DNA from 2 places in the Streptomyces sp. KR80 genome. Region 2 is predicted to be linked to the other one. Evidence: predicted binding sites of a transcription regulator. Region 2 holds the regulator's gene; the other holds the start of a gene.
What was found. Region 2 encodes HspR, which represses chaperone genes until heat shock. Its sites were predicted from a motif close to TTGAGNNNNNNNNNCTCAA; they were not measured.
Positions count from the first base shown of each region.

Region 1: lon (endopeptidase La) is a predicted target of HspR. The motif match lies at 5,013-5,031, and genes of this name have one in related genera.

Region 1 is NZ_JBQQCD010000004.1:9,601-20,799, forward strand. Features, by position in the region: gene ACTWQI_RS07620 (multifunctional oxoglutarate decarboxylase/oxoglutarate dehydrogenase thiamine pyrophosphate-binding subunit/dihydrolipoyllysine-residue succinyltransferase subunit) at 1-925, opposite strand, end outside; gene ACTWQI_RS07625 (HAMP domain-containing sensor histidine kinase) at 1,165-2,226, opposite strand; gene ACTWQI_RS07630 (response regulator transcription factor) at 2,304-3,053, opposite strand; gene ACTWQI_RS07635 (spermidine synthase) at 3,175-3,918, opposite strand; gene ACTWQI_RS07640 (hypothetical protein) at 4,125-4,472, opposite strand; gene lon (endopeptidase La) at 5,054-7,468, shown strand; gene ACTWQI_RS07650 (lysozyme) at 7,573-8,409, opposite strand; gene ACTWQI_RS07655 (MarR family winged helix-turn-helix transcriptional regulator) at 8,610-9,074, shown strand; gene ACTWQI_RS07660 (fibronectin type III domain-containing protein) at 9,215-10,180, shown strand; gene ACTWQI_RS07665 (hypothetical protein) at 10,257-11,120, opposite strand.
Region 2 is NZ_JBQQCD010000019.1:110,491-121,689, reverse strand. Features, by position in the region: gene grpE (nucleotide exchange factor GrpE) at 1-595, shown strand, start outside; gene dnaJ (molecular chaperone DnaJ) at 635-1,819, shown strand; gene ACTWQI_RS24200 (heat shock protein transcriptional repressor HspR) at 1,839-2,300, shown strand; gene ACTWQI_RS24195 (cupin domain-containing protein) at 2,454-2,819, shown strand; gene ACTWQI_RS24190 (pyridoxamine 5'-phosphate oxidase family protein) at 2,892-3,296, opposite strand; gene ACTWQI_RS24185 (ATP-dependent Clp protease ATP-binding subunit) at 3,688-6,393, shown strand; gene ACTWQI_RS24180 (YbjN domain-containing protein) at 6,533-7,072, shown strand; gene ACTWQI_RS24175 (hypothetical protein) at 7,199-8,428, opposite strand; gene ACTWQI_RS24170 (pyridoxal phosphate-dependent aminotransferase) at 8,594-9,778, opposite strand; gene ACTWQI_RS24165 (caspase family protein) at 10,225-11,199, opposite strand, start outside.

The sequences.
Region 1 (11,199 bases), on a different contig from region 2:
TCAGTGTCTCGGCCTGCTTGATCGCGGCCACGACCAGCTGGCGCTCGCCGCTGGGCTTGACCAGGTCGATGGCCAGGCCGAGGTTGACATGCTCGGGCTTGACGAGGGTCGGCTTGCCGTCCTTCTGCGCGAAGGAGTAGTTCATCGACGGCATCAGCTTCAGCGCCTGCACCATGGCGTAGCCGATGAGGTGTGTGAAGGAGACCTTGCCGCCGCGAGCGCGCTTGAGGTGGTTGTTGATGACGATGCGGTTGTCGAACAGCAGCTTCACCGGCACCGCGCGGACGGACGTGGCCGTCGGCAGCTCCAGTGAGGCGCTCATGTTCTTCGCGACGGCCGCGGAGGGGCCACGAAGCGGTACGAACTCCGGTCCCGCTGCGGGGGCCGCCGGCTCAGCTGCCTTGGCGGCAGCAGCCGCCGGCCTGGCCGGAGCGGTGGCCGGCTTCGCCGGGGCGGCCGCGGCGGCGCTCGGCGCGGTCGTGGCACCGGCGGGCGCACCAGGCGCGGCCTGTGCGGCCCCCGCGCCCGCACCACTCGGGGCCGTGGTGGCAGGGCGGGCTTGCTGGGCGGCCGGGGCCTGTGCGCCTGCGGTCGCCGGAGCAGCGGCCTGCGTCGGCGCGCCCGCACCGGGTGCGGCCTGCTGCGCAGCCCCTGCCGCGGCGGCGGAGCCGCCTGCGGGCCCCGTTCCGGCCTTCGGCGGCGCAGCCGCCGACGTGCCCGGCTTGTAGTCGGCGAAGAAGTCCCACCAGGCTCGGTCGACCGAGTTCGGGTCCTGGAGGTACTGCTGGTAGATCTCGTCGACGAGCCACTCATTGGGGCCGAACGAGGCCGCGGGGGACTTCCCCTGACCGTCTTCGTCGGTCGTGGGGGCCCCACCCGGCCGGAGGCTGGGTGAACTCGAGGTGTTGGGGGACTGTGGCGACACGGCGGCAACCGCCCTCTTCCGCTTACCTAAGGTGGTGGACAGCGGAAATAAAGGCTACGCCTCTTACCCGGTCATCTGCAGTCCGGGCGGGTCAGTCGTCATGCACGTCACATTGATCGACTGGTTTCGGAGCGGAATCTGGCGGGAAATATCTGAGGTTCCGCTCCTGTGCGGATGCGCCCCACCCCAGGCGCGGGCCGTTCCCGCGCCAGTACTGCCACGCCCGGTCGGACTCTACGTCAACCCTGATCCTGGGTTCGGCCCGGGAGAGTGACGCGGATCCGGCACCCGCGGGCGGATTCGGCCACACCGATGCTGCCCCCGTGCAGATCGACCGCCCAGCGTGCGATGGCCAGCCCGAGTCCCGTGCCGCCGTCGCTGCCCGGCCCGTGCGGTGTGGACACGCAGCCGCGGTTGAAGCGCTCGAAGATGCGGTGCCGCTCGGACTCCGGGATGCCGGGGCCCTCGTCCAGCACCTCCAGCTCGAGGCTGCCCGCCCCGGCGCCGCGGCGGGCACGGAGCGTGACGCGTCCGTGGGGCGGGCTGTGCTTGACCGCGTTGTCGACCAGATTGGCCACCACCTGGTGGAGCCGCTCGGCGTCGGCGTACGCGGCGAGCTCCGGCGGCGAGACATCGAGGTGCAGATGGACGTCCGTACGGCCGCGGGCGCCGCGCCCGTTCTGCCCGACGGCGGCCGCCGCCATGTTCGCCTCTCTCAGCACCCCGGACAGATAGGGCCAGACCTCGAAGCGCCGGGCCCGCAGCGGTACGACACCGTTGTCCAGCCGGGACAGGTCGAGCAGGGTCTCGACCAGCCGTCCGAGCCGCTCGGTCTGCCGCAGCGCCGTGCGCATCGTCTCCGGATCGGCCTTCGAGACCCCGTCCACGACGTTCTCCAGCACTCCGCGCAGCCCCGCGATGGGCGTGCGCAGCTCGTGCGAGACATTTGCCACAAGCTCCTTGCGGTGGCGGTCGACGGCCTCCAGATCGGCGGCCATGTGGTTGAAGGTCGCGGCGAGGTCGCCCAGCTCGTCCCGGCGCTCGGCCCGCACCCGCCGGCTGTAGTCGCCGTTCGCCATCGCGCGGGCGACGGTCTTCATCTCGTCGAGCGGGGAGGTGAGGCCGTGCGCCACGAACTGCGTGATCAGCATCGTGGCGATGATCGAGAAGATGGTGACGATCCGCAGCTCGGTGTCGGTGTGGATCGCCACGAACACCAGCAGCGTGGTGATCGTCACCGACACGATGACCAGCGCGCCGAGCGCTGCCTTGACCGAGCGGTACGGGTCGAGCGGCCGCATCGCCTCCCAGAGCCGGTCCCACACACCGCGAACGGCGGACGGCCCCGGACGTCTGCCCCGCTCGGGCCGCCGGTGGTTCACGACGCTGGGGCCGCCGGAGTCTCGAGCGCGTAGCCGACCCCGTGCACGGTACGGATCCGCTCCGCGCCGATCTTGCGCCGCAGTGCCTTGATGTGGCTGTCGACGGTGCGGGTGCCCGAGGCGTCCGCCCAGTCCCACACCTCGGCGAGCAGCTGCTCGCGGGAGAGCACCGCGCGCGGGGTGTTGGCCAGGCAGACCAGCAGGTCGAACTCGGTCGGCGTCAGATGCACGTCCTCGCCGCGCACCCGGACCCGTCGCTGCGCGTGGTCGATCTCCAGCTCGCCGAGGCGCAGGATGCCGGTGCGCGGGGTGGTCGCGGCCTGTGCCGCCCGTTCCACGCGGCGCAGCAGCACATGAACCCGGGCCGCCAGCTCGCGCATCGAGAACGGCTTGGTCATGTAGTCGTCCGCGCCGACCCCGAGGCCCACCAGCATGTCGGTCTCGTCGTCGCGCGCGGTCAGCATCAGCACCGGGACCGGCCGCTGGGCCTGCACCCGGCGGCAGACCTCGAGCCCGTCGAAGCCTGGCAGCATCACGTCGAGGACGAGCAGGTCGGGCTGCCAGGCCTCCGCGGTGTCCACGGCGGCGGGGCCGTCCATGGCGGTCTGCACCTGGAAGCCCTCGGCGCGCAGCCGGACCGCGATGGCGTCGACGATCGTCGCGTCGTCCTCCACCACGAGCACGCGGCGCTGGGCGCCGGGGGTGGCCGCCGCGCTGCCCGCAGCTACGTTCTGTGTCTGCTCCATCGTCCGTCCCCGCATGTCCCCGCGATCTGCGTCTTGCATGGCGGTCTGGGTACCTCCACGCCTTACGTCGCTGCTCGGAGCAGCGTACGGGCAGGGTGCGTGCCTCGGCTACGCAGGCTGCTCAGCGGCGAACCGCGAGGTGGACGGCGTCGGGGACGCCTCGGGCAACCATGATCTCTTCGGTGCGTACATTGGCAAATCCGGCATTCCGCAATGCCTCCTCGAAGGCGGTGGACGGCCTCGCGGACCACACGGCGAGCACTCCGCCGAGGGCCAGCCGCGCGCGGCAGGCCGCGAGCCCGGCGGGCCCGTAGAGGCTCTCGTTGTCCTCGGTGACCGTCCAGTCGGGGCCGTTGTCGATGTCCAGGCACAGCGCGTCGTAGTCCCCCGCAGCGTGGGCTGCGTGGGTGGGGGCACCCGCAGTGCCGGCTGGGGGAGTGCCCCCATCGAGAGCGGTGCGGAGGTGCTCCACCAGGTCGGCGTGGACGATCTCGGTCCGCGGGTCGGCGAGCGCTGCGGCGGACAGCCGCGCCAGCGGGCCGGTGCGGTGCCAGTCGATGACGGCCCGCTCGCGCTCGACGACGGTGATTCGTCCCCAGCGCGGCTCGGCGGCGGCGTGTGCGAGCGAGAATCCGACGCCGAGGCCGCCGATCAGCAGGGCGGGGGAGGGGCGGTCCGCCGGAAGCGCCGCCAGTGCGGCGTCGATCAGCAGCCGCTCGGACCGCCCGTCCGAAGTGTCCATGAGGAAACAGCCGTTGGCGATGATCTCGAAGTGCTCGCCGCGCTGCCGCAGCACGACCTCGCCGTACGGGCCCTCGCGGCGGTCCAGGGTGACCGGCGCGATCTGCTCGCTGGGCAGGGGCATGGGCGGGACCGGCTCCTCATCCTCGACGCGTCTTTGCGCCGCCAAGGTTAACGAGGGCGTGCCGCATGCCACGCCCGAGAGAGCCCGTGGCCACGGGCGACGGCGACGAAGGACGCTCGCTGTGCCGGTGCCGGGTTCCTCGCGCGGGAGCCCCGCCACCGGCGCCCGTGCGGCGCGAGTGGGGAGGCTTCCCGCTGTGGTGTGCGTCAGAAGTAGGCGTGCGGGGAGCCCGCGCCCTCCGGCCGCGGACCGCGCACCGCGAGCAGCGCCGCCCCGGCCGCGAACATCGCGCCTGCCGTCCACCACGCCGCGGTCTGCGGGCCCGGCTGCATGGGCCAGGCCCACACGGCGGCCGGCCCGCCGGGTTTCCGCGGCGCCGTGAGGTAGACGGGCCCGAGGTACACCAGCGCCGGGAGCCAGCTGAGCCGGGCGCCGAGCCGTGCGGCACTCCCGGCCGTGAGCCCGGTGACCCCGACGGTGTTCCGGACCATGGCAGGGGCGCCGAACGTCTCCGGATGGCCGGGCACAGACAGGGCGAGCAGCGCGGCCGCCACCGCGGTAAGGGCGACCAGGTGCCCGAGGTGGCGCGGCCACCACGGGCGTACGGCCGTCCGGTTCCAGCTCGTCGGCGGGGCTGTACAGGCCCGTGCCGATCGCCGCCGACGCGAGCAGGGGCGCCGGCACGACGACCGTCACCCGGGTGGAGGGGCCGAACTGCGGCTGCTCCAGCAGCCAGTGCGCGCACCAGGCGGCCACGACCGCGCCGGTCAGCAGCGTGGCCACGGTGGCCGGGAGGACCTCGCGCACGGTCTCCGGGTCGGTGCACCGCCGGGCGAGCCGGGCGGGCAGCCAGCCGGCATGCCGGTCGTACAGCACACCCAACGCCTCTGCGTCGCCCGCCGCGACGGCGTGCAGCAGCTCCGCATCGCCCGGCGGTGTCTCTGCCCTCACGGGCCGGAACAGTCTCACGCCCCTCTATCGCTCCGGCTGCCGCCTCCGGTTCACGGCTCGGGGACCGGCGGTCGCCCACCAGCGCTCACGGGTGATCGCTCACAGCGAACGCACACCGGGGAACACCCGAGGCGGCCGATGCATTGAGTCAATAACGCTCAACTTGACTGCCGAAGGGGAGATCATGGCTTCGACGTCCACATCGCTCATCCTGCCCGCGCTGCCGCTCGACGACGAGGTCGTCCTCCCCGGGATGGTGGTGCCGCTGGATCTGTCCGACACGGAGGTGCGGGCCGCCGTCGAGGCTGCGCAGGCCGCGGCCCGATCCAAGGGCGGCGGCAAGCCACGCGTGCTGCTCGTGCCCCGGATCGAGGGGACGTACGCGGCCGTGGGCACGCTCGGCACCGTCGAACAGGTGGGGCGGCTCTCCGACGGCGATCCCGGCGCGCTCATCCGCGGCGTGAGCCGGGTGCGCATCGGGGCAGGCACCACCGGGCCTGGGGCCGCGCTCTGGGTGGAGGGCGTCCGGATCGAGGAGGTGACGCCCGACCCGCTGCCCGGCTCGGTCACCGAGCTGATGAAGGAGTACAAGGCCCTCGCTACCAGCTGGCTGCGCAAGCGCGGCGCCTGGCAGGTCGTGGACCGGGTCCAGCAGATCGACGACGTCGGACAGCTGGCGGACAACTCCGGCTACTCCCCGTTCCTCTCCGTCGAGCAGCGCGTCCGGCTCCTGGAGACCCTCGACCCCGTCGCCCGGCTCAAGCTCGCCACCCAGTGGCTCAGCGACCACCTCGCCGAGCAGGACGTCGCCGAGTCCATCGCGAAGGACGTCCAGGAGGGCGTCGACAAGCAGCAGCGGGAGTTCCTGCTCCGCCGTCAGCTGGAGGCGGTCCGCAAGGAGTTGGCCGACCTCAACGGGGAGCCCGGGGACGAGTCGGACGACTACCGCGCCCGCGTCGAGGCGGCCGATCTTCCGGAGAAGGTACGGGAAGCGGCGCTCAAGGAAGTCGACAAGCTGGAGCGGTCCTCCGATCAAAACCCCGAGGGCAGCTGGATCCGCACCTGGCTGGACACCGTCCTGGAGTTGCCCTGGAACGTGCGGACCGAGGACGCATACGACATCCCGGGCGCGAAGGCCGTGCTCGACGCCGACCACGCCGGTCTGGACGACGTGAAGGAGCGGATCACCGAGTACCTGGCCGTACGGAAGCGGCGGCTGGACCGCGGCCTCGGCGTCGTCGGCGGCCGGCGGGGAGGCGCGGTGCTCGCCCTCGTCGGTCCGCCCGGCACCGGCAAGACCTCGCTCGGGGAATCGGTCGCCCGCGCGATGGGCCGGAAGTTCGTCCGGGTCGCGCTCGGTGGCGTGCGGGACGAGGCCGAGATCCGCGGCCACCGGCGCACGTACGTCGGCGCGCTGCCCGGCCGGATCGTCCGCGCCATCAAGGAGGCCGGATCCATGAATCCGGTGGTCCTGCTCGACGAGATCGACAAGGTGGGCTCCGACTTCCGCGGCGACCCGGCAGCGGCGCTGCTCGAAGTCCTCGACCCCGCCCAGAACCACACCTTCCGGGACCACTACCTGGAGGTGGAGCTGGATCTGTCGGATGTGGTCTTCCTGGCGACGGCCAATGTCCTGGAGGCCATCCCGGAGGCGCTGCTCGACCGGATGGAGCTCGTCCGCCTCGATGGGTACACCGAGGACGAGAAGGTCGTCATCGCCCGCGATCACCTGCTCCCGCGCGAGCTGGAGCGGGCGGGGCTCGAGCCCGGCGAGGTGGTCCTGGAGGACGCCGCCCTGCGGCGGCTGGCCGGGGAGTACACGCGCGAGGCGGGCGTACGGAACCTGGAGCGGTCCATCGCCCGGCTGCTCCGCAAGGTCGCTGCCCAGCACGAACTCGGCAAGCGGGAGCTGCCGTTGACCCTCGGGCCGGACGGGCTGCGGGAGTGGATCGGGCGGCCGCACCACGTGCCCGAGTCGGCCCAGGACCCGGAGGAGCGGCGTACCGCCGTGCCGGGCGTGGCGACCGGACTCGCGGTCACCGGTGCGGGCGGCGACGTGCTGTACATCGAGGCGTCGCTCGCCGACCCGGAGACCGGCGGCAGCGGGTTGCAGCTCACCGGCCAGCTCGGTGACGTCATGAAGGAGTCCGCGCAGATCGCGCTCTCCTTCCTCCGGTCGCATGGCGCCGAACTGGAACTGCCCGTCGGCGACCTGAAGGAGCGGGGCGTGCACCTGCACGTCCCGGCCGGTGCCGTGCCCAAGGACGGGCCGAGCGCGGGCATCACCATGACCACCGCCCTCGCCTCGCTGCTCTCCGGCCGGCAGGTGCGGGCGGATGTGGCGATGACCGGCGAGGTGTCGCTGACCGGCCGCGTGCTGCCCGTCGGCGGTGTCAAGCAGAAGCTGCTCGCCGCCCGCCGTGCCGGTATCACGACGGTCGTGATTCCGAAGCGGAACGAGGCCGACCTGGACGATGTGCCGGCCGAGGTGCTCGAGCGGCTGGACGTCCAAGCGGTGAGCGACGTCCGGCAGGTGCTCAAGCTGGCGCTGGAACCCGCCCGCAGCCGGCCGGACACGGAGGTTCCGGTCGCGGCGTGAGCGCGGCGTCAGCTGCTGCGGGCCAGCCCCGCCGGGCACGGTGGCGTACGGCCCTCCCGCGCGGGGAGGGCCGCGCGCTCAGGTAGCCGTCGCGGCCGCCCGGATCAGCCGTTGGCGAGCGCCTTGAGGCGGGTGTACGTCCCGTTGAACTTGTTGTGGTCTCCCACGACCGGTCCACTCGAGGTGTACTGCCAGAAGGTGTAGTACGCCCAGCCGGCCGGCAGCGGGCCGGGCGTGCTGGCGTAGCGGGCTATCCAGAGCGGGTTCTTGCTCCCGAAGCCCGAGTAGTTCCCGGTGCATTGCTTCCACCAGCCGGTGGTCGTGTAGATCACCGCGTCGCGGGAGGTCCGCGCCTTGTACCTGTTGAGGAAGTCGCGGATCCAGGCGACCATCGCCGACTTGCTCTTGCCGTAGCAGGTACTGCCGTACGGGTTGTACTCGATGTCGAGCACGCCCGGCAGCGTCTTGCCGTCCTTCGACCACCCCCCTCCGCGGTCGATGAAGTAGTTGGCCTGGTTGGCCCCGCTGGAGTCGTCGGGGGTCGCGAAGTGGTAGGCCCCGCGGATCATGCCGACGTTGTACGAGCCGTTGTACTGCTGGGTGAAGTAGGGGTTGCGGTAGAAGTTGCCCTCGGTCGCCTTGACGTAGGCGAAGCGCACCCCACGGGCCCAGAGTGCGGACCAGTTGACGTTGCCCTGATGACTGCTGACGTCGACGCCCTCGACGCTGGCAGTCGGTGTGGGGGAAGGGACGGCGTCGGGGATGACGGGCTCGTGCAACGGGATGGTCGAGCCCATCCAGTCGCGTTCGGGGTGACGATCGGGGCGATCGGCGGCCGAGGCCGCGGTCGCCGTGGCGGGCAGGGCGATCACGAGGGCGAACAGGGGGACGAGGACGGGGACGAGAACGGTGCGTGCGGATGCGGATGGGAGCGCGGGCATGGAGTGCCTCCGATGGCCTCGAACGTGGGGGTTGTTGTGGCCATGTCAGAAATAATGCTACGCGCGTCATTTGTGCGGGTGAAGGGAAGCGGAGTGCTGCCGTTGGTCTAATCCTGCGAAATACTGGCGGAGGTGCGGTAAACAGCGGCCGTTGAAAGTTGAATCCCCGCCGAGGAAAGGTGCGAAACGGCGTGAGCGGCGTGGACGAGGAATTTCTGGCGCTGGAACGGGAGTTGACCGTCTTCCTGCGCCGCGCCCGTGCCTCCTCCGGTGAGATGGCCCGGGCGGTGCACCCCGACCTCGAACCGGCGGCGTACGGACTGCTCCTGCGGCTCGAGGACGCCGGCGAGCAGCGGGCCACGGACCTCGCCGCCTACTTCGGCGTCGGCAAGGCGACCATGAGCCGTCAGTTGCGAGCCCTGGAAGCGCTGGGCCTGATCGCCCGCCGGCCGGACCCCTTCGACGGACGGGCGTCGCTGGTCGCCCTCACGGACGAGGGCCGCGGCCGCTTCTCGGTGGTACGGAACGCCCGCCGCGAGCAGTACGTGCGCAAGCTGGAGGGCTGGGACCGGGCGGAGATCGCCGAACTGGCACGGCTGCTCCACCGGTTGAACACGCTCCAGGACGAACAGGAGACAGGGAGGTTGCGGAGCGCGCGGACGTGACGGAGAGGCGGTTCCCCGCGCACGGCGGCGGGAGCGGTGCCGGGTCTCTTGATGTGAACCGGCGCCTGTGCCATACATGTCTAGACCATTGCTGTTATGGGGGCACCTCCCAGCGGTAGCTGGGGGAGGAAGGCGCGACCATGAGACGGATCCTCGGGCCCGCAGCGCTGACCTCCGCCGCCCTCCTGATGGTGACCGCCTGTGGTGACCAGGACTCGACGGCCCCTTCGGCGCCGGCCGGCGTCACGGTCCATGCCGGCAGCTCCACTTCCGTGCACGTCATGTGGAACCGGTCCACCGACAACGTGGGCGTCTCCCGTTACGAGGTGTACCAGGCAGGCACGAAGGTCAAGGAAGTCCCGGGCGAGCAGTACATGGTCGACATCGCGGGACTGAAGCCCTCGGCCGCCTACACGTTCACCGTCCGGGCCCGGGACGCCGCGGGCAATCTCTCGCCACCGAGCAGGGAGACGGCGGTCACCATGCGGCCGGCGACCGCCGCGGACCACCAACCGCCCACCCGGCCCGGGGACTTGCGACGGCGGGCTGAAGGCGCCCGTGCCGCGACCCTCGTCTGGCGCAAGTCGACGGACGACGTGGGCGTGGCCTCGTACGACATCTACCAGGGCGACTCGAAGATCCACAGCGTGGGCGGCGGCGAGACCAGAGCACTGGTCACCGGGCTGCGGCCCGGCACGGCCTACACCTTCACCGTCAAGGCCCGCGACGCCGGGGACAACCTCTCCCCGCCGAGCCGCGCCGTGGACATCACCACGGCATCGGCACCGGAGCGCGCCGCCGGGACGGCACCGAGCGGCTTCCGGGTGAAGCCCCGCGCCGCGGCGGGCGGGCACTACCTCGACCTGTCCTGGATCCCACCGAAGACCGGCGGTGAGGTCAGGGAGTACCAGATCTACCTCAACGGCAGGTTCGCCACGACCCTGGTCTGGGGAGGCAAGGCGCCGGGGAGCCCGGCCAGGCACAGCGTCTACGTCGGCGACAAGGCGGACGCCACCTACACCGTGAAGATCCGGGCGAAGCTCCCCGACGGGAACTGGGGCAGCTTCTCCGCCGAGCGGACCGCCACGACCGGCCGCCGCTCCTGATCCCCGTCCCCCGGCGCGGCGTCGCCACGGACGCGGTGACGTCGCAACGTCGGGACGGACGCCGAACGTCCGGACGTCAGAACTCAGCCAGAATCGCCGACGCGTCGTCATACGCCTTGCCGCGCGGGAAGGTCCTGCCTTCCGGGTCCGCCGCCTCCGCCGCCCGGACCCGCGCGACCAGCGCCCGCGTGCCCTCCTTGCTGAGCATCGCGAAACAGTCGGACCAGTCGCCCTCCGCGAAGACCTCGACCCAGCGCGCCGCGCCGTCCGTCAGCGCGGCCAGTGCCCGTACGTCCGACCGCGTCCAGGTGCCCGTCACGGAGCGCCGGGCCACGGCGGGGTCGGCAGCCGCCGTGAAGAAGCCGCCCTCCACGTTGCGCAGGGCCTCCACCGCCCGGCCGTACTCCGCCCCCGCGGTGGCCCGTTCGGCCGAGCCGCGCGGCAGGGCCCGCACGGTGTCGCGCAGCGCACGGACCTCCGCCGGGAGGTGGTCGAGGCGGTCGTCGCGCACCGCCGTCACCGCGCCTGCCATGCCGTTCGGGCCGGCCGCCGCCGCCAGGAGTAACACGGAGTCCGACAGCACCAGATGCTCCACCGACACCTCGTCCCACCGCGCGGCGACCACCGTCGCCTGCGGTGTACGTGAGTGAGAAAGGTCACACGTCGACCGATGGGCGTTCGCGGTGCGCCGGATGGACTCGGCGAGGCAATCCGTCAGCGGCAGATCCCGCCGTGAACCGGACAGTTCGAGCATCGCACCGCCGAGCCGGGCGATGAACCACGGCACCCCGTGGACGCAGCCGGCATTCCCCGGCGGCGGGGTCACACCGTCGAGGAGCACGAGCGCACCACCCTGCCCCGACGCTGGTAGGGCTACGGAAACGTAGTCCTCGTTGGGGCGCCGGGGATCGCCGGGTTCGGACGTGAGGTCGATGCGCATGCGGCCAGTCTGCCGGAACGCCGGACGGTTGCCGGGTGTCCTTCCGTCGCTCGGCGAGCGTGCCGTCGCCTCACCTCTG
Region 2 (11,199 bases):
CGATGCGGCGAAGGCCAACGGGTCCGCCGAGGCGGCGGGCCCGGCGGCCGCGGCCGGGGACGGGCTGCAGACCGTAGGCCTGCAGGCGCAGCTGGACCAGGTTCGGATGGCGCTGGGCGAGCGCACCGCCGATCTCCAGCGTCTCCAGGCCGAGTTCCAGAACTATCGCCGGCGGGTGGAGCGGGACCGGATCACGGTCAAGGAGATCGCCATCGCGAATCTCGTGACCGAGCTGCTTCCGGTGCTCGACGACATCGGCCGCGCGCGGGAACACGGTGAGCTGGTCGGCGGCTTCAAGTCCGTCGCCGAATCGCTGGAGACCGTCGTCGCCAAGATGGGTCTGCAGCAGTTCGGCAAGGAGGGCGAGCCCTTCGACCCGCTGATCCACGAGGCGCTGATGCACAGTTACGCACCGGACGTCACTGAGACCACGTGCGTGTCGATCCTGCAGCCGGGGTATCGCATCGGCGAACGTACGATCCGCCCCGCGCGGGTCGCGGTCGCCGAGCCGCAGCCCGGCGCCCAGCCCAAGGGCGGCGCCGAGGGCGAGACACCGACGTCGGACGAGGAGAGCGGTGGCCCGGACGAGGGCTGACGCCGCTGACGTGACATCAGGAGAGGAGGGACGTCGAGGATGAGCCTCAGCAGGGACTTGCTGGAGAAGGATCTCTACAAGGTCCTCGGCGTCCCGAAGGACGCGACCGAGGCGGAGATCAAGAAGGCGTACCGGAAGCTCGCCCGCGAGTTCCACCCGGACGCCAACAAGGGCGATGCCAAGGCCGAGGAGCGCTTCAAGGAGATCTCCGAGGCGAACGACGTCCTCGCCGACCCCAAGCGCCGCAAGGAGTACGACGAGGCGCGCGCCCTGTTCGGCAACGGAGCCTTCCGCCCCGGGCCGGGTGCGGGCGGGCCCGGCGGCTTCAACTTCGACCTGAGCGACCTCTTCGGCGGCGCCCCGGGCGGAACCGGAGCCGGGGCCGGCGGCTTCGGCGGGGGGCTCGGCGATGTCTTCGGTGGCCTGTTCGGCCGTGGGGGCCCGGGCACCCGCACCCAGCCACGCCGCGGCCAGGACATCGAGTCCGAGGTGACGCTCAGCTTCACCGAGGCGGTCCACGGGGCCACGGTCCCGCTGCGGATGTCCAGTTCGGCGGCGTGCAAGGCGTGTTCCGGCACCGGCGACAAGAACGGTACGCCCCGAGTGTGCCCGACCTGTGTGGGCACCGGTCAGGTCTCGCGCGGCGGCGGTGGCGGCTTCTCGCTCACCGACCCGTGCGTGGACTGCCGGGGCCGCGGGCTGATCGCCCAGGATCCGTGCGAGGTCTGCAAGGGGAGCGGGCGCGCCACCAGCTCCCGCACCATGCAGGTCCGGATCCCCGCGGGGGTCGCGGACGGCCAGCGGATCCGGCTGCGCGGCAAGGGTGCACCGGGCGAGCGCGGCGGCCCCAACGGCGACCTGTACGTACTGGTGAACGTCGACGCGCATCCGGTCTTCGGACGCAAGGGCGACAACCTCACCATCACCGTGCCGGTCACCTATCCGGAGGCGGCGCTCGGTGGTGAGATCAAGGTGCCCACCCTCGGCGGTCCGCCGGTGACGCTGAAGCTGCCGCCCGGCACGCCGAACGGGCGGACCATGCGCGCGCGGGGCAAGGGTGCGCTGCGCAAGGACGGCACCCGCGGCGACCTGCTGGTCACCGTCGAGGTCAGTGTGCCGAAGCACCTCGGTGAGAAGGCGAAGGAAACCCTCGAGGCCTTCGCCGAGGCGACCGCGGGGGAGGACCCGCGGGCGGAGCTGTTCCAGGCCGCGAAGGGAGCATGAGATGGACGGCCGAGGAGGCATGCCAGGAGGCAGGGGAGGCAGGGGCCGCAACCCCTACGAGCTGACCGACGAATCGCCCGTCTACGTCATCTCGGTGGCCGCCCAGCTGTCGGGGCTGCACCCGCAGACCCTGCGACAGTACGACCGGCTGGGCCTGGTGTCCCCGGACCGTACGGCCGGCCGTGGCCGCCGCTACTCGGCCCGGGACATCGAGCTGCTCCGGCAGGTGCAGCAGCTGTCCCAGGACGAAGGCATCAACCTCGCGGGCATCAAGCGGATCATCGAGCTGGAGAACCAGGTGGCGGCGCTCCAGGCGCGGGTCGCCGAGCTCCAGCAGGCGCTCGAGGGAGCCGCGGCGGCGATGCAGCAGCGCGAGGCGGCCGTCCACGCCTCGTACCGCCGCGACCTGGTCCCCTACCAGGACGTCCAGCAGACCAGCGCCCTGGTCGTCTGGCGCCCCAAGCGGGACGCTTCCGAGTAGCCGTCGGCTGCCTGGTGAAGTGCCGCGAGCCCTCCTCCGCACGGAAGCGGAGGAGGGCTCGCGGTTGTGTGGGGCGCCCCCAGTCGGCCGCTGTCGCGCATGTCCCGGGGGCGGGCGCACGATGGAGGTGTGGTCCGAAAAGGAGGTACCACCATGCTGGAGGTCAAGACCACCACTAAGCCGGACGAGCAGCGAGAATTCCCCCACGGCCACCTCGAAGCCGTGCACCTGTCGGGACTGGACTTCGCCGTGGCCACCTTCGAGCCCGGCTGGCGCTGGTCTCAGGACGTCGCACCGATCGCCGGGACCGAGAGCTGCCAGTTCCACCACAACGGGATGGTGGTGCAGGGGCGGCTGCACATCCGCATGGACGACGGATCCGAGACCGAGGTCGGTCCCGGAGAGGTCTTCGTGTGTTCCCCCGGGCACGATGCCTGGACCGTCGGTGACGAGGCGTGCGTGGCGTACGACTTCGCCGGGCCGACGGCGGTGGACTACGCGAAGCGGAAGGGAAGTTAGCCCCTGCGCACGGGCGAGCCCCGGTGCGTCGATCTGGAGGTCATCGAGGAACAGCCGTAGCTCACGGGCGCCTCAGCCCCGGCCCATGGCCCGGTGGATTGCGATCTCGATGAGGACGCGGTCCGGGTTGGGGGCCGGGGTCCGTCCGTAGCGCTCGCTGTATCGGCGGACGGCGTCGGCGATCAGGTCCGCTGCCGTGCGCACCACGGCGCGGCCCTCCAGCGTCGCCCAGCGCTTCCCCTCCGCCTGGCAGACGGCGACGCGCGCGCCGTCCGCGCCCGCGGCCTGGATATGGGCGACCTTCCTGCTGTTCTTGTTGGTGATCACCCGTGCGATCCCGGCTTCCGGGTCGTAGGTGACACCGACCGGTACCACGTGCGGGCTGCCGTCCGGTCGCAGCGTGGTCAGCGTGCACAGATGGCGCTCGCGCCAGAACGCGAGGTACTCGGGGCTGGGGTCACGCGGGTCGATGGCCATGGTGAGCAGGTTATGCGGTGCGAAACCCGCTTCCGCGCACCGGGATGGGGCGGGGGGCACCTCCCAGCGGTAGCTGGGGGAGAGTGCCGGCCAGGCGCGTCATGCGTAGGCGAAGACGGTGACGATCACCGCGACGATCACCACGATGACCAGCACCACCGCCGCTCCCCGGTAGATCCAGCGGTGCACCGACGCCATCTCGGTCCGCCTCATGCCCCACCACCTCCCGCTTTCTGGCTCAAGCGTCGCTCCTCGGCGCGCGTCGCGCATGCCGGCCTTCGGTCGACCGCCCGCCGAAGCAGAATTGAGCGGAATGGACTCAACTTACTGCACGTTGAATGTGGCAGGATTGGGCTCGATGGCGAGCCGAGGATGAGGAGGAGTGCACACCGTGGACGCCGAGCTGACCCACAAGAGCCAGGAAGCGATCAGCGCCGCCGGCAGCCGCGCCGTCTCGGCAGGGAACCCCGACATCAACCCCGTGCACCTGCTGCTCGCCCTCCTGGAGGGCCAGGACAACGAGAACATCCAGGACCTGCTGGCCGCCGTCGAGGCCGATCAGGCGGCCGTACGGTCCGGGGCCGAGCGTCTGCTCGGCTCGCTCCCCAGCGCACAGGGTTCCACCGTCGCCGCCCCGCAGCCCGACCGCACGCTGCTGGCCGTTCTCACCGACGCCGCGCGGCGGGCGAAGGAGCTGGGCGACGACTACATCTCCACCGAGCACCTGCTCATCGGCATCGCCGCCGAAGGCGGCCAGGCGGGCACCGTGCTCGACCAGCAGGGCGCGAGCGCCGCGAAGCTGCTCGACGCCTTCGAGACCATGCGCGGAGGACGACGCGTGACCACCCCCGATCCGGAGGGCACCTACAAGGCCCTGGAGAAGTTCGGCACGGATTTCACGGCCCTGGCCCGTACGGGCAAGCTGGACCCGGTCATCGGCCGTGACCAGGAGATTCGCCGCGTGATCCAGGTGCTGTCCCGGCGTACGAAGAACAACCCGGTTCTCATCGGCGAGCCCGGCGTCGGCAAGACCGCCGTCGTCGAGGGCCTGGCGCAGCGCATCGTCAAGGGCGATGTGCCCGGGTCCCTGAAGAACAAGCGGCTCGTGGCGCTCGACCTGGGCGCGATGGTCGCAGGCGCCAAGTACCGCGGTGAGTTCGAGGAGCGGCTCAAGACCGTCCTCGCCGAGATCAAGGCCAGCGAGGGCCAGATCATTACCTTCATCGACGAGCTGCACACGGTCGTCGGCGCGGGCGCGGGAGGCGACTCCTCGATGGACGCGGGCAACATGCTCAAGCCCATGCTCGCCCGCGGCGAGCTGCGCATGGTCGGCGCCACGACGCTCGACGAGTACCGCGAGCGGATCGAGAAGGACCCGGCGCTGGAGCGCCGGTTCCAGCAGGTGCTCGTCGACGAGCCGACCGTCGAGGACTCCATCGCGATCCTCCGCGGCCTCAAGGGCCGGTACGAGGCCCACCACGGCGTGCAGATCGCCGACTCCGCGCTGGTCGCCGCCGCCACCCTCGCCGACCGCTACATCACCTCCCGCTTCCTCCCCGACAAGGCGATCGACCTGGTCGACGAGTCCGCCGCCCGCCTCCAGATGGAGATCGACTCCTCGCCCGTCGAGATCGACGAGCTGCAGCGCGCCGTCGACCGGCTGCTGATGGAGGAGGAGTCGCTGCTCGCCGCCCACGCCAGTGATAAGGAGCGCACCCTTCTCAGCAAGCACGGCCTGAAGAAGCAGGACCGTGAGAAGGACCTCTCTCCGGACGCGCGCGAGCGGCTGGACCGGCTGCGCAAGGACCGCGCCGAGAAGGAGGAGAAGCTGCGCGGCCTGCGCGCCCGCTGGAACACCGAGAAGGAGATTCACACCCGCGTCGGCGACCTGAAGAAGCGCCTCGACGAACTCGAGACCGAGCTGGAGCTCGCCGAGCGCAAGGCCCCGGAAACCGGTGACTGGGTGACCCCGGGCCGGCTGCGCTCCGAGGTCATCCCGCAGACCCGCAAGGAGCTGGACCAGGCCGTCGCCGAGCAGAAGGCCCTGCAGGGCATGGTCGGCGAAGAGGTCGGCCCGGACGACATCGCCGACGTGGTCTCCTCCTGGACCGGCATTCCCGCCGGGCGACTGCTAGAAGGCGAGACCGAGAAGCTGCTGCGCATGGAGGACGAGATCGGCAAGCGGCTGATCGGCCAGACCGAGGCCGTACGCGCCGTCTCGGACGCCGTACGCCGCTCGCGGGCGGGCATCGCCGACCCCGACCGGCCCACCGGCTCCTTCCTCTTCCTCGGACCCACCGGTGTCGGCAAGACCGAGCTGGCCAAGGCGCTCGCCGACTTCCTCTTCGACGACGAGCGGGCCATGGTCCGGATCGACATGAGCGAGTACAGCGAGAAGCACTCCGTCGCCCGGCTGGTCGGCGCCCCGCCCGGCTACGTCGGCTACGAGGAGGGCGGCCAGCTGACGGAGGCGGTGCGCCGGCGGCCGTACAGCGTCGTGCTGCTGGACGAGGTGGAGAAGGCGCACCACGAAGTCTTCGACATCCTGCTGCAGGTGCTGGACGACGGGCGGCTGACGGACGGTCAGGGCCGTACGGTCGACTTCCGCAACACCATCCTCATCCTCACCTCCAACCTCGGCTCCCCCTTCCTGGTCGATCCGTCCCTGAGCGAGGACGAGAAGCGGGAGCGGGTGCTGGAGACCGTACGGGCCTCGTTCCGGCCCGAGTTCCTCAACCGCCTCGACGACGTGGTGGTCTTCCACGCCCTGGGCACCGGCCAGCTCAAGCGCATCGCTCAGCTCCAGATCGACCACCTCCAGCGCCGGCTCACCGGCCGCCGGCTCACGCTCGACGTCACCGACGCCGCGCTGGAGTGGCTGTCCCGGCTCGGCCACGAGCCGGTGATCGACGCGACCTACGGGGTGTCGCAGCCCGGTCCGGACCTGACCTACGGCGCGCGGCCATTGCGCCGCCTGGTCCAGACGGCGATCGGCGACCAGCTGGCCCGCGCGATCCTGGCGGGCGAGATCGAGGACGGCGACACCGTCCAAGTGGATCTCGACGGGAACCGCCTGACCGTGTCCGCCGCCGAATAACCGCGTTGTCCTGTCCCGGTGCACCGGGAAACGGCGGCCCGCCGGGGCCGCCGCACCGGGTCGCCGGGGCGAGCCGGGGTTGCGGTCACCGGGCGGGTGTGAGGGAGGATGGCAGCATCCGTACGAAGGGAAATCCACGGTGAGCATCGACCCGTCCTCGATTCCGAATTTCGGGGGCCAGCCCGAACCGCAGCCGTCGGGGCCGGTGGGCCCCGTCGTCCCAGATCAGGACCTGGTCAAGCAGCTCCTCGACCAGATGGAGCTGAAGTACGTCGTCGACGAGGAGGGGGACCTCGCCGCGCCGTGGGAGCAGTTCCGCACGTACTTCATGTTCCGGGGGGAGGAGGAACAGCAGGTCTTCTCGGTCCGCACTTTCTATGACCGGCCGCACTCCATCGAGTCCAAGCCGCAGCTTCTGGAGTCGATCGACGACTGGAACCGCCGCACGCTGTGGCCGAAGGTCTACAGCCACACCAACGACGACGGTACGGTCCGCCTGATCGGCGAGGCGCAGATGCTGATCGGCACCGGCGTCAGCCTGGAGCACTTCGTCTCCAGCACCGTCAGCTGGGTGCGGGCCTCGATCGAGTTCGACCGCTGGATCGTCGAGCAGCTGGGCCTGGAGAAGGACATCGACTCCGCCGGTCCGGACGAGAAGGACGACGACGGCGAGGACTAGGTTCCCCGGCCATCCGCCCCACCGGGGTCCGACCCGGTGGTCAGGGCGACGACAGTGAAAAACCCTGAGAACCGAGCCTGAGCACCCGCTCCAGCGGTTCCACCGGACGTAGCGCACGCATCGTCGTCACGGCGCCGACCCGGCGATCGCCAGCAGATACGTTCCATAGCAGCACGAGAGCCCGGCCAGCGCGCCGACTGTCACCCCGACAGTGCGCAGCCGGGCTCTCGCCATGCCCACCGCGACCGGCAGCAGCAGCGGGAAGGCGGGCAGCAGGAAGCGCGGCTTGGAGCCGAAGTAGCGGGCGCCGCCCACCGTGATGACCAGCAGGACGGCGCTGTAGACCAGCAGCGCCACCGGCGGCCGGTCCATCATGAGCAGCACGAACAGCACCACCGCCAGCGAGACCACCGTGACCGTCATCGGATACGTGATGTGTTCCCTGCCCAGGACCATGTCCCGCACCGAGGCCCATGCGTCCTGGCCGAAGTCGAACTCCGAGCCCCACCTCCGCTGCACCCGGAAGTAGCCGAAGAACAGGCTGTCCTTCTGCCAGCCCACCCACAGCACGTACGTCAGCCAGCCGAGCGGGGCGATCGCGGCCCCCGCCCACAGCCGCCAGTCCTGGCGGGCGCACAGCGAGAGGCTGTCGGGCCCGCGGTTCCGCCACAGTTGGCAGATGTGCCACGCGGCGGCCATGCTGACGGCGGCGGCGACCGCGACGCCGTTCGGCCGGGACAGCCCGGCAAGCACGGAGAGTGTCCCCGCCCACAGCCACCGCCCGGTCAGCACGGCGTACAGCGTCCAAGCCGCGAAGGCGGTCATCAGCGACTCGGTGTACGCCATCGACTGGATGATCGCGTGCGGCAGGACGCCCCACAGGACCACCAGCAGCGTCGCGGCCCGGCGGCCGTGCAGCCGCTCGCCGACCGCGTAGATCCCCCAGGCCGCCGCTGCCGCAGCGGCCCACGACACCAGCAGCCCGGCGTGGACGAAGCCCAGAGACAGGACGGTGCGGATGACCCGGACCACCGCCGGGTACAGCGGGAAGAAGGCCAGATCGCTGTAAAGGCGGCTGGGGTCGGCGCTGTGCACCGCTGTGCCGTAGCCGTGCTCGACGACCCGCGCGTACCAGATCGAGTCCCAGGACTGGGCGAGCAGTTTGCGCGGATCCTTTCCGGCGTGCCAGGCCCACAGCGCCATGCAGGTCAGGCCGGTCAGCCGGACGGCCGCGTACACCCCGAGGGCGGGCGCGGCCCGGAGCAGCGCACTCCCCGCCCGGGTGTGCCACCGGGGGCGCAGTCGTACGGGCCGCACGCCCGGAGCGCTGACGGGCACGTGGGTGTCGGCGAACACGGGGCACCTCCGGTGCGGGCGCTGGGGGCGGACGCGGACCCGCCCCGCCGGGAGGAGGACCCTGCACCCCCGACCTTGCGCGGCGCCGCCCCTCACGGCACCCGCTGACGCCCGACGGTGGCCCGAAGTGCACCCACTCGGACCACGAGGCCGCACCCGGTCGCGTCAGCCCGTGCCGGCCAGGCCCTTCAGCCGCGAGACCGCCTCCTCGAGGACCTCTGTTCGCTTGCAGAAGGCGAAGCGGACGAACGGCGCGCCCTGGTCCTGGTGGTCGTAGAAGACCGCGTTCGGGATGGCGACCACCCCGCAGCGCTCGGGAAGCGCCCGGCAGAACGCGAAGCCGTCGGTCTCGCCGAGCGGCCGGACATCGGTGGTGACGAAGTACGTGCCGGCGGGACGGAACACGGTGAAGCCCGCCTCGGCGAGTCCGCTGCTCAGCAGATCGCGCTTGGCGCGCAGATCGTCCCGGAGGGTCTCGAAGTAGGCGTCGGGCAGGCGCAGCGCCTCCGCGACGGCGTACTGGAAGGGCCCGGCCGAGACGTAGGTCAGGAACTGCTTGGCGGACCGGACGGCCGCGACCAGCTCCGGGGCGGCGGTCACCCAGCCGACCTTCCACCCGGTGAAGGAGAAGGTCTTGCCCGAGGAGCCGATGGTGACCGTGCGCTCACGCATGCCCGGGAACCCGGCGAGCGGCAGGTGCTCGCCGTCGAAGACCAGGTGCTCGTAGACCTCGTCGGTGACCACCAGCAGATCCCGCTCGCAGGCCAGCTCGGCGACGGCGGCCAGTTCGGCGCGGGTGAGCACGGTGCCGGTGGGGTTGTGCGGGGTGTTGAGGAGGATGAGCCGCGTCCCGTCGGTGACGGCCGCCCGCAGCTCGTCCGGATCGAGGTGGTACGCACCGTCGTGCGGCCGCAGGGTGACCGGCACCCGCCGCCCGCCCGCCATCGCGATGCACGCGGCGTACGAGTCGTAGTACGGCTCCAGGGCGATGACCTCGTCGCCCGGCTCCAGCAGCGCGAGCAGTGCCGCGGCGATGGCCTCGGTCGCGCCCGCGGTGACCAGGACCTCGTGGTCCGGATCGAAGCCGAGCCCGTACCGGCGCTGTTGATGGTCGGCGATCGCGGTCCGCAGCTCGGGGACGCCGGGGCCGGGCGGGTACTGGTTCCCGCGGCCGTCCCGGAGCGCCCGCACCGCCGCCTCGCGGACCTCTTCCGGGCCGTCGGTGTCCGGGAAGCCCTGGCCCAGATTGATGGATCCGGTGCGGACGGCGAGCGCGGACATCTCGGCGAAGATCGTGGTGCCGAACTCGGCGAGGCGACGGTTGAGCAGAGGTCGTTTCATGCCGGTCATCCTGCGCCAGCCCCGCGGTGCGCTCAACCAGGCGTCGTTCCCCGTGGCTCTCCGTCCGCGTCCCGGCACAGTTTCCCGCCCGAACCTCTGGACTTCCTCAACTTACGTCCGGGGATCGGCACCTGGGGCGGTACCCGACGCACCGTTGCTGAGCAGGGGTAGGACCGTCGTTGTCTGTCGTTGTTGGCCGTCGTTGATCCCCCTCGGACGGCCCACAGACGGCCCGGAAGTGAGCGCGTGACCTGGCAAGACGCAGGGTTCCGGAAGTTCGCAGCGGGCCACCGCTCACGCTTCACTCACGCGCAGGTCCTTTCCGAGCGAGCCAGTGAGCTCCCTAGAACGACCAGGAGCTGACCGGCCGGCCGCTGCTGTGGTGGCAGGCGCCCACCGGGGGTCGTTCTTCTTACCCTGCCTCCGCGCACCACTTGCAGCCAAATCCTGCGGGTTCACGGCAAGGTGAGGCCCACCAGGATGAATAGGGAGAAGGCGATAGTCGCCCAAGCAAGGACGATCGCCGTCATACGGAGGCGTTCTCCGCTGTACTGGCCACCGGTAGCACGGATTGCTGCGCCGCATGAACGCGCGCGCATCAGTGCGATGACAGCTGGGATCATGCCGACGCCGACGACGAGGCTCAGAGGGAGGGAGACCACGGCCCATATGAGTGCCCCAACGGCTTCCGGATGCTGACCCCGTCCCGACTTGTCGCGGGGCTGCTTGCCCACGATGACCTCGGCAGCGACCTGGATCACCGCTTGGCCTGTCGGCCCCTTGACGGTGACCTCCCCGTGCAGGGAGCCGGGATGCGAGGTGTCCAGTGAGATGTCGACCCCCTCCTCGGAGACCACGGCACGCAGCCAACGGGGGGCCGACTCGACTGTGCAGTAGTGAGCGATAGGTGGGCCGAGCAGGGGTACCGTCTGACTCGGTCGGGATTCGTGTTGCCGCACGACGCCAAAGCCGATCCCCGGTACAGCGGGGTTGATCTCTACCTTGCGTACGGCCTGTTCTGCTTCGTCGGCAATGTCCCGGCGGTCGTTCTTGGCCATCTCGGCCAACGCCTTGTGTGCTCCGAGGGCATCGCCGAGATCCCCGCTCGCCAGAAGAGCGCGTAGTCGAGTGACAGCTCCCATGCGCGTGAGGGGATTTGGATCGTGCATGGCGTTGGCCAGGTCTGGCGGAATCGGCCGGGGCTTGACCACTCGCTGCGGGTTGCGGGCGATGTGCACCTCTCCCTGAAGTTCGAAGTCGCACGTAGGCGTCTGGTTGGGGTTCCTTTCGCTGACACGATCGCGGACGTAGTCGTAGAGCTCGCTGAGTGAAACCTGGCCGTCTCCGTCGCGGTCCGCATCCCCTGTGGTGAGCCCGTCGACCACGGCGCTGGTGAACACCGATGGCGCGGCACTCGACTCGTCGACGAG